DNA from 2 places in the Thermopolyspora flexuosa genome. Region 2 is predicted to be linked to the other one. Evidence: riboswitches for the same ligand, from Rfam matches in the RefSeq annotation. Region 2 holds a riboswitch; the other holds the start of a gene.
The links. A riboswitch is a leader RNA that binds a small molecule or an ion and turns the genes downstream of it on or off. The one in region 2 is predicted to bind S-adenosylmethionine.

Region 1: it holds a riboswitch for S-adenosylmethionine, as region 2 does, so the genes downstream of both, thrC (threonine synthase) here and FHX40_RS04030 (aminotransferase class V-fold PLP-dependent enzyme) in region 2, are expected to answer to the same signal.

What each region holds. Positions count from the first base shown of each region.
Region 1 is NZ_VFPQ01000003.1:20,359-27,807, forward strand. It holds gene FHX40_RS24760 (alpha,alpha-trehalose-phosphate synthase (UDP-forming)) at 1-1,338, opposite strand, end outside; gene FHX40_RS24765 (RNA polymerase sigma factor) at 1,480-2,031, shown strand; SAM riboswitch class I at 2,327-2,466, shown strand; gene thrC (threonine synthase) at 2,483-3,802, shown strand; gene FHX40_RS24775 (MoaD/ThiS family protein) at 3,816-4,091, shown strand; gene FHX40_RS24780 (cold-shock protein) at 4,525-4,725, shown strand; gene groL (chaperonin GroEL) at 5,081-6,703, shown strand; gene FHX40_RS24790 (HelD family protein) at 6,832-7,449, opposite strand, start outside.
Region 2 is NZ_VFPQ01000001.1:906,876-914,324, reverse strand. It holds gene FHX40_RS04040 (hypothetical protein) at 1-289, opposite strand, end outside; gene FHX40_RS04035 (glutathione S-transferase C-terminal domain-containing protein) at 289-975, opposite strand; gene FHX40_RS04030 (aminotransferase class V-fold PLP-dependent enzyme) at 1,362-2,564, opposite strand; SAM riboswitch class IV at 2,745-2,860, opposite strand; gene FHX40_RS04025 (type 2 periplasmic-binding domain-containing protein) at 3,126-3,617, shown strand; gene FHX40_RS04020 (MerR family transcriptional regulator) at 3,738-4,136, shown strand; gene FHX40_RS04015 (aldo/keto reductase) at 4,155-5,153, shown strand; gene FHX40_RS04010 (isoprenylcysteine carboxyl methyltransferase family protein) at 5,241-5,759, opposite strand; gene FHX40_RS04005 (type III polyketide synthase) at 5,756-6,802, opposite strand; gene FHX40_RS04000 (site-2 protease family protein) at 6,977-7,449, shown strand, end outside.

The DNA.
Region 1 (7,449 bases), on a different contig from region 2:
CCGCTCGTCCTCGGGCATGGCGAGCGCCTCGTGCAGCGCCGCGGCCGTGCCGGACACGTCGTACGGGTTGACCATGATCGCGTCCGGGCCGAGCTCGGCGGCGGCGCCCGCCTCGCGGGAGAGCACGAGCACGCACCGCGGCGACAGGATCGGCCCCTCCTTGGCCACCAGGTTCATGCCGTCCCGGATCGGGTTGACGAGCAGCACGTCGGCGAGCCGGTACGCGGCGAGCGACCGCGGATAGTCGTCGTGCACGTCGAGGATGATCGGCTCCCAGTCCTCGGTGGCGTACTCGTCCTCGATCTGCTTGGCGCAGCGCATCACCGCCGCGGTGTACTCGCGGTACTCGGGCAGGTCGTGCCGCGAGGGGTAGGCGAACGCCAGGTGCACCACCCGGCCGTGCCACTCCGGGTGGTCGTGCAGGAACTCCCGGTAGGCGAGCAGGCCGCGCACGATGTTCTTCGACGGCTCGGTCCGGTCGACGCGCACGATCAGCCGCCGGTCCCCGACCGCCTCCCGGATCGCGTGCAGCCGCGCCTCGACGTCCGGCTCGCCCGCCCGGGCGAGCAGCGCGCCGCCGTCCACCCCGAGCGGGTGCACGCCGATGCGCGTGGTGCGGCCCTCGTGGCGGACCGTGCGCGCCACCCGGTCCACGTCCGCGCCGAGCACCGCCTCGCAGCAGTCCATGAACGCGTTCGCCCAGCGCGCGGTGAGGAAGCCCGCGTGGTCCGCGCCGAGGATGCCGGCGAGCACCTCGCACGCCACGTCGTCGGGGAGCAGGGTGAAATATTCAGGCGGCGCCCACGGGGTGTGGGAGAAGTGCGCCACCCGCAGGTCGGGCCGCAGGGCGCGGAGCATCGCCGGGGTGAGCGTGAGGTGGTAGTCCTGCACCAGCACGCGCGCGCCGTGCGCGGCCTCCTCGGCGAGCGCCGCGGCGAACATCGCGTTGTAGTCCTGGTACGACTCCCACTCGCGGCGGAACCGCGCCCCGAACGACGGGGTGTTCGGGGTGTCGTAGAGCAGGTGGTGGACGAACCACAGCGTGGAGTTCGCCACGTCGTTGTAGGCGCGGTGGAACGTGGCCGGGGGGATGTCGAGCATGCGCAGCGGCCCGGTCGGATGCCCGGCGAGGTCGAGCCGCCCGCCCGGGGCCGCCCGCGCCGCGCCGCGGTCCCCGTCGGTGAGCGCGGCGCAGATCCACAGCGGCGGGTCGTCGTCCCCGAGCTGGGAGAGCCCGGAGACCAGGCCGCCGCCGCCGCGCCGCATGGTGAGCCCGCCGTCCGCGGACGGGGTGAACGAAACCGGCCCCCGGTTGGAGGCGACCAGGACCGTGTGCATCGTCCTGTGCATCGTCCGCTCCACTCGCTCGTGCCCCTCGCCGGCGGCTCCCCAAGCAAGCAGGCTAACCAAAGACGACCCGCGCCAATAGGATGACGGCGCGACGAGGCGCGCGATCACACGCCGATGGGAGTCTGCGAGATGGCGCTGGACGAGACGACCGAACACCTTGCCCGGGCGGCCGCGCGAGGGGATCAGCGTTCGCTCGGCGAACTGCTCGCCCGCATCGAGCCGGACGTGCTCCGGCACTGTCAGCGGCTGCTGCCGTACCCGCAGGACGCGGAGGAGGCGAGCCAGGACGCGCTGCTCGCGGTGGCCCGCAACATCGGGCGCTTCGAGGGCCGGGCGAAGTTCAGCACCTGGCTGCACATCGTGACCGCGAACTGCGCCCGCACCACCTACCGCAGCCTCAAGCGCCGGGCCTCCGAGCAGGCCGGGGAGCTGCCCGAGCAGCGGCCGGACCCGCACCGGGTGAGCGTGATCGCGGGCTCCCGGCTCGACCTGCTCGACGCGATGGAGGCGCTCGAGGCCGACAAGCCCGAACTCGCCCAGGCGCTGGTGTTACGGGACATCTGCCAGCTCGACTACGCCGAGGTCGCCGACCAGCTCGGCATCCCGCTCGGCACCGCCAAGTCCCGCATCCACCAGGCCCGCAAGTACGTGCAGTCCATGCTCGGCGAGGCGTACGGCTGAGCCGCCCGCGCGCCGGGCCGCGCCGCGGCCGGGCACGCCCGCGGCCGGTCACACTGTGTAATCGACCCCGGCGGGCGCACGGCGGCGCATCTCGACACGTGAGACACCCCATCGGCGCGGCGAGACCCCGTTGTACAGTCTTTATCGAGACCGGTGTGGTCTGGGCCGCACAGTGTGGTGTTGTCCGGTTGATTGCTGGTTTCCCCCGATCGTGGGCGGCAGGTGACGCCGATCACCGAGGGTGACCGCCCTGATCGATTCGCTCCGCGGAGGTCTCCGCGGGTACAACTGAAGACGCTCATCCAGAGGGGTGGAGGGACCGGCCCGATGAAGCCCCGGCAACCCTCCCGGTGCACTTCTCGCGAATCGCGAGGCCGCCCGGGACAGGTGCCAATTCCGGCCCACGGCCAAGGTGGTCGTGGGTGAAGATGAGGAGAAAGGCCTCGCTTTCATGGCGCTTGCAAGCACGGAATCCGTCAGCACGTCCACGTCCACGTCCTACGACTTCGGCCCGGCCGTCGGCCTCTCCTGTCGCGAATGCGGAGCCCTGTACGATCTGGGGCCCAATTTCGCGTGTATCGAGTGTTTCGGGCCACTCGAGGTGGCCTACCCCTGGAGCACCGGCCGCGAGCTCGCCGCCGACCAGGTCGGGGAGGCGCTGCGGGCGAGGATCGAGAGCGGGCCGGGCAGCATCTGGCGGTACGCCCCGCTGCTGCCGGTGCCGGCCGACGTGGCGACCAAGCCCAACCTCGCGCCGGGCTGGACGAAGCTGGTGAAGGCCGACAACCTCGCCAAGGAACTCGGGCTGCGCAGCCTGCACGTGAAGGACGACTCGGGCAACCCGACGCACTCCTTCAAGGACCGGGTCGTGGCGATCGCGCTCGAGGCGGCCCGCACCTTCGGGTTCCACACCCTGTCGTGCTCCTCGACCGGCAACCTCGCCGGCGCCGTCACCGCGGCCGCCGCGCGCGCCGGGCTCGACGCCTGCGTGTTCATCCCGGCGGGCCTGGAGGAGGCCAAGATCGTGATGGCCTCCGTGTACGGCAAGCGGCTGGTGGCGATCGAGGGCACCTACGACGACGTCAACCGGTTCTGCTCGGAGCTGATCGGCGACCCGATCGGCGAGAAGTGGGGGTTCGTCAACGTCAACCTGCGCCCCTACTACGCCGAGGGCTCCAAGACGCTCGCCTACGAGATCGCCGAGCAGCTCGGCTGGCGGCTGCCGGACAACGTGGTGATCCCGGTGGCCTCCGGCTCCCAGCTCACCAAGATCGACAAGGGCTTCCAGGAGCTGATCAAGCTGGGGCTCGTCGAGGAGAAGCCCTACAGGATCTTCGGCGCCCAGGCCGCGGGCTGCGCCCCGGTCTCGGCCGCGTTCAAGGCCGGCCACGACGTGGTCCGGCCGGTGCGGCCGGACACGATCGCCAAGTCGCTGGCGATCGGCAACCCGGCCGACGGGCCGTACGTGCTCGACATCGCCCGCCGTACCGGGGGCGCGGTCGAGGACGTGACCGACGAGGAGATCGTCGACGCCGTGCACCTGCTCGCCCGCACCGAGGGCATCTTCGCCGAGACCGCGGGCGGGGTCACCGTGGGCGTGCTGCGCAAGCTCGTCGCGGACGGCCGGATCGATCCCGACGCGGAGACGGTGGTGCTCAACACCGGGGACGGCCTCAAGACGCTCGACGCGGTGTCGGCCGGCGCCCGGCCCACCGCCACGATCCGCCCGTCGCTCGACGCGTACCGCGCCGCCTTCCCGGACAATTCCTGAAAGGTTTGCAATTATGGCTGTCTCAGTGCGGATTCCGACGATTCTCCGTACCTACACGCAGGGTGCCGCCGAGGTCACGGGCGAGGGCGCCACGCTTCGCGAGGTGCTGCAGAAGCTCGACGCGGACTACCCGGGGATCGGCGCCCGAATTCTGGATGACCAGGGCAGGATTCGCCGTTTTGTCAACGTCTATGTGGGCGAGGAGGACGTGCGTTTCGCCGACGGCCTCGACACCGCGACGCCCGACGGATCGTTGATCTCGATTATCCCGGCCGTGGCCGGCGGCTGACGCCCGGCGACGGCGTCGGTACGGCACGCGTCGTGGCGATACCTCGGTGTCGCCGGCGATACCGGCGCGTGCGAAACCGCACCGACGCCGGACCGGGCCGGTGAGGGATGACGCCCGCGTGCGGACGCCGCAACGCGGGCGTCTCGGCTTTTGTTCGCCCACGGCGTACGCTCGCTATCGCCGCCGAAGTTTGCGAAACGGGATACAAAATACGAATTCGCGGAGAGTTTCCGGTGTGCCGGGTGCAAATCGGTACGCCGGGCGGGAACGCCAAGCGTGAGTTTTGCGGTTGACTCTGTTGCCCCACGGCATGCCACAGGTATCGTCGAATGCGATCGACGCGTTCGGGAGGTTTCCCCGGCTTCCCGGATCGTCGGTCATGGGCCTCGCGGTGAAATGGGCGAGGTTCTGGCCCAGCAAGAGGAGTCGGAAAGTGGCGCAGGGCACCGTCAAGTGGTTCAACGCGGAGAAGGGCTACGGCTTCATCGCGGTAGACGGTGGTAAGGATGTTTTCGTCCATTACTCCGCGATCCTGATGGACGGGTACAAGTCGCTCGAGCAGGGGCAGCGGGTCGAGTTCGAGATCACGCAGGGCCAGAAGGGTCCGCAGGCCGAATCGGTGCGGCCGTTCTGACGCGAACTCACGACACGGCAAGGGCTCGGTCCCGCGGCGGCGACCGAGCCCTTTTGGGTCCCTCCGCAGGTGCGTCACAGGGCGTCGCGTCAAGGTGCGGGCAAAGGTGCTTGAGAGCCCTTTTGAGCGGCCTTTCGGGCACATATCTCCAGGTCGCAGGGCTTGCGCTTGCACTCGCGGGGGTAGAGTGCTAGACAGTTCGTTGGCACTCTCCTGTCGAGAGTGACAACCGGATCGAGGCGATGGGGCCTTGCCGAACCGCGCGAGTGGGGTCGCGGCCGAGGCAGGACCATGCCGTCGCGGGCGTCGGCTCGATCCGCTGCAAGCCACCCTCTGTCTGGGAGGTCTCAGCCTTATGGCAGCCAAGATGATCGCGTTTGACGAGGACGCCCGGCGCGGTCTCGAGCGCGGTATGAACCAGCTCGCCGACGCCGTGAAGGTGACGCTCGGCCCGAAGGGCCGCAACGTCGTGCTGGAGAAGAAGTGGGGTGCCCCCACGATCACCAACGACGGCGTGTCGATCGCCAAGGAGATCGAGCTCGAGGACCCCTGGGAGAAGATCGGCGCCGAGCTGGTGAAGGAGGTCGCCAAGAAGACGGACGACGTCGCGGGCGACGGCACCACCACCGCCACCGTGCTCGCCCAGGCCCTGGTACGCGAGGGTCTGCGGAACGTTGCCGCCGGTGCGAACCCGATGGCGCTGAAGCGCGGCATCGAGGCCGCCGTTGAGCGCGTGAGCGAAGAGCTTTCCAAGATCGCCAAGGACGTCGAGACCAAGGAGCAGATCGCCTCCACGGCCTCCATCTCCGCCGGCGACACCCAGATCGGCGAGATGATCGCCGAGGCGATGGACAAGGTCGGCAAGGAAGGCGTCATCACCGTCGAGGAGAGCAACACCTTCGGCCTCGAGCTCGAGCTCACCGAGGGTATGCGCTTCGACAAGGGTCTGATCTCGATGTACTTCGTGACGGACCCCGAGCGCATGGAGGCGGTCCTTGAGGACCCCTACGTCCTCGTGGTGAACGGCAAGATCTCGGCGAACAAGGACCTGCTGCCGCTGCTCGACAAGGTCGTGCAGGCCGGCAAGCCGCTGCTGATCATCGCCGAGGACGTCGAGGGCGAGGCCCTCGCCACCCTGGTCGTCAACAAGATCCGCGGCCTGTTCAAGTCCGTCGCGGTCAAGGCCCCGGGCTTCGGCGACCGCCGCAAGGCCATGCTCGGCGACATCGCCACCCTCACCGGTGGCCAGGTCATCAGCGAGGAGCTGGGTCTCAAGCTCGAGAACACCACCCTCGACATGCTCGGCCGCGCCCGCAAGGTCGTCGTCACCAAGGACGAGACCACGATCGTCGACGGTGCCGGTGACCCGCAGGAGATCGCGGGCCGCGTGAACCAGATCCGCGCCGAGATCGAGAAGACCGACTCCGACTACGACCGCGAGAAGCTGCAGGAGCGGCTCGCCAAGCTCGCCGGTGGCGTCGCCGTCATCAAGGCCGGTGCGGCCACCGAGGTCGAGCTCAAGGAGCGCAAGCACCGCATCGAGGACGCCGTCCGCAACGCGAAGGCGGCCGTCGAGGAGGGCATCGTCCCGGGTGGTGGCGTCGCCCTGCTCCAGGCCGGTGCCAAGGCCTTCGACAAGCTGGAGCTCTCCGGCGACGAGGCCACCGGTGCCCAGATCGTCAAGAAGGCCCTTGAGGAGCCGCTGAAGCAGATCGCCATCAACGCCGGCCTCGAGGGCGGCGTCGTGGTGGAGAAGGTCCGCAGCCTGCCGGCGGGCCAGGGCCTCAACGCCGCGACCGGCGAGTACGTCGACATGTTCGAGGCGGGCATCATCGACCCGGCCAAGGTGACCCGGTCGGCGCTGCAGAACGCCGCCTCGATCGCGGCCCTCTTCCTCACCACCGAGGCCGTCATCGCCGAGAAGCCGGAGAAGGAGAAGGCCGCGGCCACCCCGGGTGGCGGCGACATGGACTTCTGAGTCCCTTCCATCTCCCGATCAGCACCCATCGGGCAAAGGGGGCGGTCCGCACGGGCCGCCCCTTTCCTGTTGCCCGGGACGGCCCTCGGCGGGCCCGGGGGGTACGGCACGCCGCGGCGGCCTGCGGGCTAGACCGCGAGCGGCGCGGGCAGCGGGCGGGTGTGCAGCACGGTGAGCGAGGTGACCGCCCGGGTGAGCACGACGTAGAGCCGGGTGAGGCCGCGCGGCTCGGCCTCGGCGATCTCGGCGGGCTCGACCACGATCACGTGGTCGTACTCCAGACCCTTGGCGAGCGTGGCGGGCACGACCACGACCCGGCCGTCGGCGCCGCCGTCCGGGCCGAGCGGCGCGTACGGCACGCCGTCGAGCGCCGCGCACACGGCGGGCACGGCCGCGTCGGCGGCGATGACGCCGATCGAGCCCTCGCGGGCGAGCGCGGCCCGCACCGCGTCCGGCAGCGCCTCGGCGAGCATGGCGGCCGGCCGTACCGTGAGCGATCCGGCGCCGGGGCGCAGCGAGCGCGGCGCGGCGAGGCCGGGGGCGATCGCGGGGAGCAGGCGGGCGGCGAAGTCGAGCACCTCCCGGGGCACCCGGAAGCCCACGACCAGCTCGGTGACCTCGCCGCCGGCGACGCCGAGGTGGCCGAGCACCTCCTGCCAGGACCGGGCCGACCAGGGCGTGGTGCCCTGCGCGAGGTCGCCGAGCACGGTCGCCGACCCGGCGCGGCACCGCCGCCCGATGGCGCG
Region 2 (7,449 bases):
CCTCGAGCGGGTAGCCGATCCGGGTGCGGTACGGCACGCCGCGCCGGGAGCCGACGAACAGCAGCGGCTCGTCGCCGCTCGCCGCGTACACCGGCTGCCCGTCGACGCCCGGCCGGAAGCCGCCCCCGCGCCCCACGGTGAGCGGCTCCAGCAGGTCCAGGAACGCGGGCCCGGCCCCGCGCACGATCACCGGCTCGCCCGCGGGCACCCGGTCGAGCACGAGCCCGTCGACGTGCCCGGCCGACAGGTAGACCAGGCCGTGCTCGTACGCGAATCCGGCGGGCTCCATCACGGGCGCTCTCGCCCGTGCGGCGACTCCCAGTCGGCGACGTACGGCTCGACGAGGATGCGCCAGGGCGCGTCGTGGAAGTAGGGCGGGGGCGGCGCCTCGGGCAGCCGGGCGATCGCCGGGAAGTCCGTGGTGTCCCGGAACGGCCGGTGCTGGTAGAGGTCCCGGGCGTACGCCCACAGCCGGGGGAAGTCGACGAGCCGCAGCTTGCTGATCCGGGCGAACGGGTTGTAGCCGCGGTCGTAACGCACCAGCAGCGTCCACAGCCGGATGTCCGGCTCGGTGATCCGCGGGCCGAGCAGGAACCGGGTGCGGGCGAGCCGCCCGTCGAACTCGTGGAACACGGCGGTGAGCCGCCGCCGCTCGGCGGTGTACTCCTCCTGCGTGGCCGCCGCGGCGACCCGGCGGATGGTGCCGGCGACGTACTCGTCGATCACGGCGTCGAGCTCGGCGATCTCCCGGTGCAGCCGGGCCGGGAACAGCCGGGAGACCGGCACGCCGCCGTGCAGGGCGAGCGCCCGGATCACCGCGACCCGGTGCGCCTCCGGGCCGTCCACCGGCGGGTACGGGTCGGGCAGGTCGGTGAGGGCGGCGCCGCCGGAGTGCGGCGGTTCCGGGAGTGACGGCGACGGGAAAGCGGTGTCGGATCTCGTGTCGGGCGCGATGTCGATGGTGATTTCGGGCATGGTGCTCCCTCGGTGAAATGCGGAAATTCCGGCAGGGTCAGCGAGCGAGGGAGCGGGGACACCGTGCGCTGAGCACGCGACACAGGTCGATGTGCAGCCGGGCGACGAGGAACGGGGAGACGGGTGCGCCCCTACGCCCGGTGGTGGGGAGGATCATGACCACCTCGCCTTCCGTGTGGCGTGCGAGCGCCTGACAAGCTAACCCATTTAAACAGTAGGAAATACCTGGATTCTTGTCAACGCCTGACGGAATTCGGTCAAGGCGATCCTCGTCACACCGCTCGCCGAATTCGCCCTGCTCGCCCCTTCATTATCTTTTGTCCAATTCCTCGATGGCATTTCCGGCCGCGCCCGCCGTACCGGAGCGCGGCCGGGCCGGGGCGGCGTCAGCGGCGCACGATGTCGTGGAGCGCCGCGACGAGCCGGTCGATGTGCTCCTCGGTGGTGCCGATGCCGATCGAGGCGCGGACCGCGGCGCCGGTCCCGTCCGCGCAGTCGCCCTCCTCGCCGAGCAGCGCGCGCACGAACGGGTGGGCGCAGAACCGGCCGTCGCGCACGCCGATGCCGTACTCGGTGCTGAGGATCTCGGCCACCTCGCGGGCGGGGTGCCCGGCCACGGTGAACGACACCACGCCGATGCGGGGGTGGTCCGGCCCCCACAGCGCCAGCTCCCGCACCCCCTCGGGCAGGCCGGCGCGCAGCCGGGCGGTGAGCCGCTCCTCGTGCCGCACGATCGGGGTCCAGCCGGTGGCGGTCAGCGCCTCGCACGCGGCGGCGAGCGCGATCGCGCCGAGCACGTTCGGCGTGCCCGCCTCGTGCCGCTGCTCGGGGTCGGTGCTCCACTCCACCTCGTCGGCGACGTTCCGGGTGGCCCCGCCGCCGCGCAGGTACGGCTCGGCCTGCGCGAGCCAGTCCGGCCGCCCGACCAGCGCGCCCGCGCCGAACGGCGCGTACAGCTTGTGGCCGGAGAACGCCACGTAGTCCAGGTCGAGCGCGGCCACCGCGAGCCGCCGGTGCGGGGCGTACTGCGCGGCGTCCACCGCGATCCGGGCGCCGCGCTCGTGCGCGACGTGCGCGAGCGCGGCGATCGGCCACAGCTCGCCGGTGACGTTCGAGGCGGCGGTGACCACGAGCAGCTTGGGGCCGTCGATCGCGGCCAGGGCCTCGTCGGCGGCGCGCACCGCCTCGCCCGGGGAGGCGGGCGGCGCGAGGCGCACCGCGCGCGGCCACGGCAGCAGCGAGGCGTGGTGCTCGCTGTCGAACACCACCACCGTGGTGCCCTCGGGCAGGCACCGGGCGAGCAGGTTCATCGCGTCGGTGGTGTTGCGGGTGAACACCACGGCGTCGCCGGGCCGCGCGCCCGCGAACGCCCGTACCGTGTGCCGGGCCCGCTCGTAGCGGGCGGTGGTGAGCCGGGAGGCGTACCCGGCGCCGCGGTGCACGCTGGAGTAGGCCGGCAGCGCCTCGGCGACGGCCGCGCGCACCGGCTCCAGACACGGCGCGCTCGCGGCGTAGTCGAGGTTCGCGTACGGCACCTGCCGCCCGTCGGCGAGCGGGACGAGCAGGTCGGATCCGACCACGGCGGGCAGCGGACACTCGGCGGCGCCGGTCGAGGCGTCGGCCGGAACGCCGGCCGGCGTAGCGGCCGGCGCAGCCGCGGCGACCGCATCGGTGGCGGCGTCGACGGTGGCAGCGGTGTTGGCAGCGTCGAGAATGGTCAGAATGGACACGTCACACCCCCAGGGGCCATCGGCCCCCGTCGTTCGGGGGGCCCGCGCTTGCCCGACGCACCTCGCGCCGGGCCAGGTCTTCACCCGGGGCACCCCGCCGCAGGACGGAGGGTTGCCGGCCAGCAAGCCGGGGCTTAGCGCTGGCTCTCGTGACCTCGTTCGGAACTATAACCCGATCAATCCCGACTCGCGCAACAGGTATCCACGAATAACCCTCTAAACAAGTAGGACTTGACGGGAAAATCCCCTCGTGCTGGAGTGAGAACATGCGCACGCAGGCCCTGCTGACCCGGCGGGGGCACATCGACCTCTGCCGCATCGGGTCGTCCCTGTGTCTCGGCTGACCCGCTGATCCCGCGGCCCCGACCTCACGGTGCCGACTTCACGGCGCCGTCCTCACCGATCGCACCGCACCGACCGGTGCCGATCCCACCGCGCCGCGGCGGCCGCCCCGCCCCGGCCGCTTCGCCGTACCGCCCGCCCACCGCCGTACCGCTGGGGTCGGGCACGAACCAGGAGAAGATCCTGCTCGACTGGGACCGGCAGAACCGGGAGGCCGGGCTCAAGCCGGTCGAGGTGCAGTACTACCAGCAGGCCGCCGACACCTACCTGGCGCTGAAGTCCGGCCGCATCCAGGCGTACTTCGGGCCGTACCCGACCGCCGCGTACCACTCCGCGGTGAGCGGCGACACCAAGATCGTCGGCACCTACTCGGGCGGCGGCGCCAGTCGGCAGGGCCTCATCGCGGCGATGACGAGGAAGGGCAACGGGCTCGCCGAGCCGGTCCGGGACGCGATCAACGTCGTGATCAAAAACGGCAAATATCGGCAGGTGCTCGCCCGCTGGGGCCTGGAGAAGGAGGCGGTGCCCGAGTCCCTGGTCAACCCGCCCGGGCTGCCCCGCGAGGGCTGACCCGCCGCAGGGTCACGCCGCCGGTACGGCCCGGCCTGCGGCGTGGCCCGCCGTACCGGAAACCCCGCGTTGACGGCCCGGGATTGACGGCCCGTACGCCGCGGGTGTGAGACTGCGCGCATGAGCACGTGCATGACGATCGCGGAGGTGGCGAAGCGCACCGGACTCACCCCGCACACCCTGCGGTACTACGAGCGCGAGGGACTGCTGCTGCGCGAGGTGGACCGGTCGTCCACGGGGCGCCGGCTCTACCACGAGGACGACATCACCTGGATCCGGCTCATCACCCGCCTGCGCGCCACCGGCATGCCGATCCGGGAGGTACGGCGGTACGCCGAGCTGGCCCGGGCCGGTGACGCCACCCGGCGGGAGCGGCTGGAGCTGCTGCGCGCCCACCGGCGGCGGGTGATCGAGCGGCTCACCGTGATCGAGGAGCACCTCAAGGCGATCGACTACAAGATCGAGTTCTACGAGGAGTGCTGCCGCCCCCTCGGCCGCTTGACTTCGAGCGCGCTCTAACGGCTTCAATCCGGGGGCATGACGGACCTGAACATCGGCACCAGAACCTTGGGGAAGGCGTCCCCGCTGACCGTGTCCACGCTCGGGCTCGGCTGCATGGGGATGTCCGCGTTCTACGGGGCCGCCGACGAGGACACGGCGATCGCCGTGATCCACCGGGCGCTCGATCTCGGGGTCACGTTCCTCGACACGGCCGACAGCTACGGCCCGTTCACCAACGAGCGGCTGGTCGGCAAGGCGATCGCCGGGCGGCGGGACGAGGTGGTGCTCGCCACCAAGTTCGGCCGGGTGCAGCGGCCCGACGGCAGCGTGGTCATCGACGGCCACCCCGAGTACGTGCGCGCCGCCTGCGACGCCTCGCTGCAGCGGCTCGGGGTGGACCACATCGACCTCTACTACCAGCACCGGGTGGACAAGACGGTCCCGATCGAGGAGACCGTGGGCGCGATGGCCGAGCTCGTCCAGGCGGGCAAGGTGCGGCACATCGGGCTGTCCGAGGCGTCGGCGGCGACCATCCGCCGCGCCCACGCGGTACACCCGATCACCGCGCTGCAGACCGAGTACTCGCTGTTCACCCGGGACCTGGAGGACGAGATCCTGCCGACGCTCCGGGAACTCGGCATCGGCCTGGTCCCGTACTCGCCGCTCGGCCGCGGCCTGCTCACCGGGCGGCTCGAGGTGGACAGGCTCCCGCCGGACGACGTGCGCCGCACCTCCTTCTTCCCCCGCTTCCAGGGCGAGGCGCTCGACGCCAACCTCGCGCTCGTCGCCAAGGTGCGCGAGCTGGCCGAGGCGAAGGGGGTCACGCCCGGGCAGCTCGCGCTCGCCTGGGTGCTCGCCCAGGGGGACGACATCGTGCCGATCCCCGGCACCAAGCGGGTGACGTACCTGGAGGAGAACGTCGCCGCCGCGAGCATCACGCTCACCGAGGAGGACCTCGCCGCGCTGGAGCAGGCCGTGCCGCGCGGCGCGGTGGTGGGCGACCGGTACGGCGACATGTCGCCGATCGACACCTGAGGCCCGGCGCCCGGGCCGCCGCATGCGGGGGCCGGCGGCCGCCGGGGCGCGCGACGGCTCTCCGGCCCGCCGCGCGGCGCGGCGGCGTCACGGCGCGGCGGGCCGGCGGCCGAGCGCCCGGTCCTCGACACGGATCCGCACCCACAGCAGTACGGCGTTCGCCACGGTGAACCCGATCGCGGTGAGCCAGGCCGAGTGGACCAGCGGCAGCGCGACGCCCTCGGCGGCCACCGCCAGGTAGTTGGGGTGGCGCAGCCACCGGTAGGGGCCGTGCCGTACCAGGGGGAGGCCTGGGATCACCACCACGCGGGTGTTCCACCTGCGGCCCAGCGTGGCCACGCACCACCAGCGCAGCGCCTGGGCGGCGAGCACCACGGCGAGCATCGGCCAGCCCAGCGCCGGGATGAACGGGCGGTGGAGCAGCCACACCTCGAGCGGGGCGGCCACGAGCAGGCCCGCGTGCGCGAGGACCATCCAGGGATAGTGGCCGCGGCCGTACTCCACGCCGCCGTGCCGCCGTGCCCAGGCGAGGTTGGCGCGCGTCACCGCCAGCTCGGCGAGCCGTTCGGCGGCGACGAGCGCGACGAGCAGCAGGTAGGCGATCACCAGCGGAGCAGGACGAGTTCGGCGGCGAAACCGGGACCGAGGGCGAGGAGTACGGCGGGCTCGCCGGGCGGCGGGCGGCGGTGGGCGATCGTCCGCTGCAGCACGTTGAGCACCGAGACCGACGACAGGTTGCCGACGTCGCGCAGCGAGCGCCAGGTGATCTCCAGGGCGTCCTCCGGCAGGCCGAGCACCCGGGAGATCGTCTCGATCACGCGCGGGCCGCCCGGGTGGCAGATCCACGAGCGCACCTCGCCGACCCGCAGGCCGTGCTCGGCGAGGAACGCGGCCACGTCCCCGGCGAGCCGCGCCTCCACCAGGTCCACCAGGTCGGGGGAGAGCACGAGCCGTAGCCCGTACTCGCCGACCTGCCAGCCCATCACGTGCCGGGTGCCCGGGTAGAGGCGGCTCTTCGTCGCCACCACGCGCGGCCCGGGGCCGTGGCCGCGCCGCTCCTCCCCCACGGCGGCGACGGCGGCGGCGCCGTCCCCGAACAGGCCGCTGGCGATCAGGTTCGCCGTCGAGCCGTCGTCGCGCTGCACGGTCAGCGAGCACAGCTCCACGCACACCAGCAGCCCGGCCTGGTCCGGCCAGCCGCGCAGGTAGTCGTGGAGCCGGGCGAGCCCGGCCGCGCCGCCCGCGCAGCCGAGCCCGAACAGCGGCAGCCGCTTGACGTCGGGGCGCAGCCCGGCGCGCTGGGCGAGCCGGGAGTCGAGCGACGGCGTGGCCACCCCGGTCGACGAGCAGAACACGATGACGTCCACCTCACCGGGGGCGAGGCCCGCCTCCTCGAGCGCCGCCTTGACGGCCCGCTCCCCCAGCTCGAGCGCCACGTCGATGTAGGCGTCGTTCGCCTCGCCGAACCCGCCGAGCCGGCCGTACCGCTCCAGCGGGAGCGCGAGGTTCCGGCCGGTCACGCCGGTGGCCGTGTGGAAGCGGCGCAGCGCCTCCGGGTCGGCGGGCAGCAGGGCCTGCACGGCCTCGGTGATCCGCTCCTGCCGGTAGCGGTGGTCGGGAAGGACGGTCCGGACGGCCTGGATCCACATAGTGAGTGCCCCGTACCCGAAAGGCGCGAGATCGATCGGGGACGCGCCCCGGCGGTACGGCACGGCCCACCGCGCCGGCCGTGCGGCCGCGCGGCCGGGGCCGTCGATCGGCGCGCGTGATCCTCGCCGCTGCGCGGGTAGGCGTAGGCCATACCTCGACCTGCGGGAGGCGGGATGCGCGCGTCGATCAACCTGGGCCGTATCGGCGGGGTACCCGTCGGCCTCAACCTCAGCGTCGTCGTCATCGTGGCGATCCTCGTCATCGGCCTGGGCTTCGGGCGCTTCCCGATCGAGTACCCCGGGCTGCCGCTCGCGGTCTACCTGCTCGCCGCGGCGGTGACCGCCCTGCTGTTCCTCGCCTCGCTGCTCGCCCACGAGCTGGCGCACGCGCTCGTCGCCCGGCACTACGGCATCGGCGTGTCCGGCATCACGCTGTGGCTGCTCGGCGGGGTGGCCCAGCTCACCGGCGAGGCGCGCACCCCGCGGGCCGACCTGCGGATCGCCGCGGTCGGCCCGGCCACGAGCCTCGCCGCGGCCGCGGTGTTCGGGCTGGTGGCGTGGCTGCTCGCGGCGGCCGGCGCCGCTCCGCTGCTGGTCGGCGTGTTCGCCTACCTGGGCATCGTCAACGTGCTGCTCGCGCTGTTCAA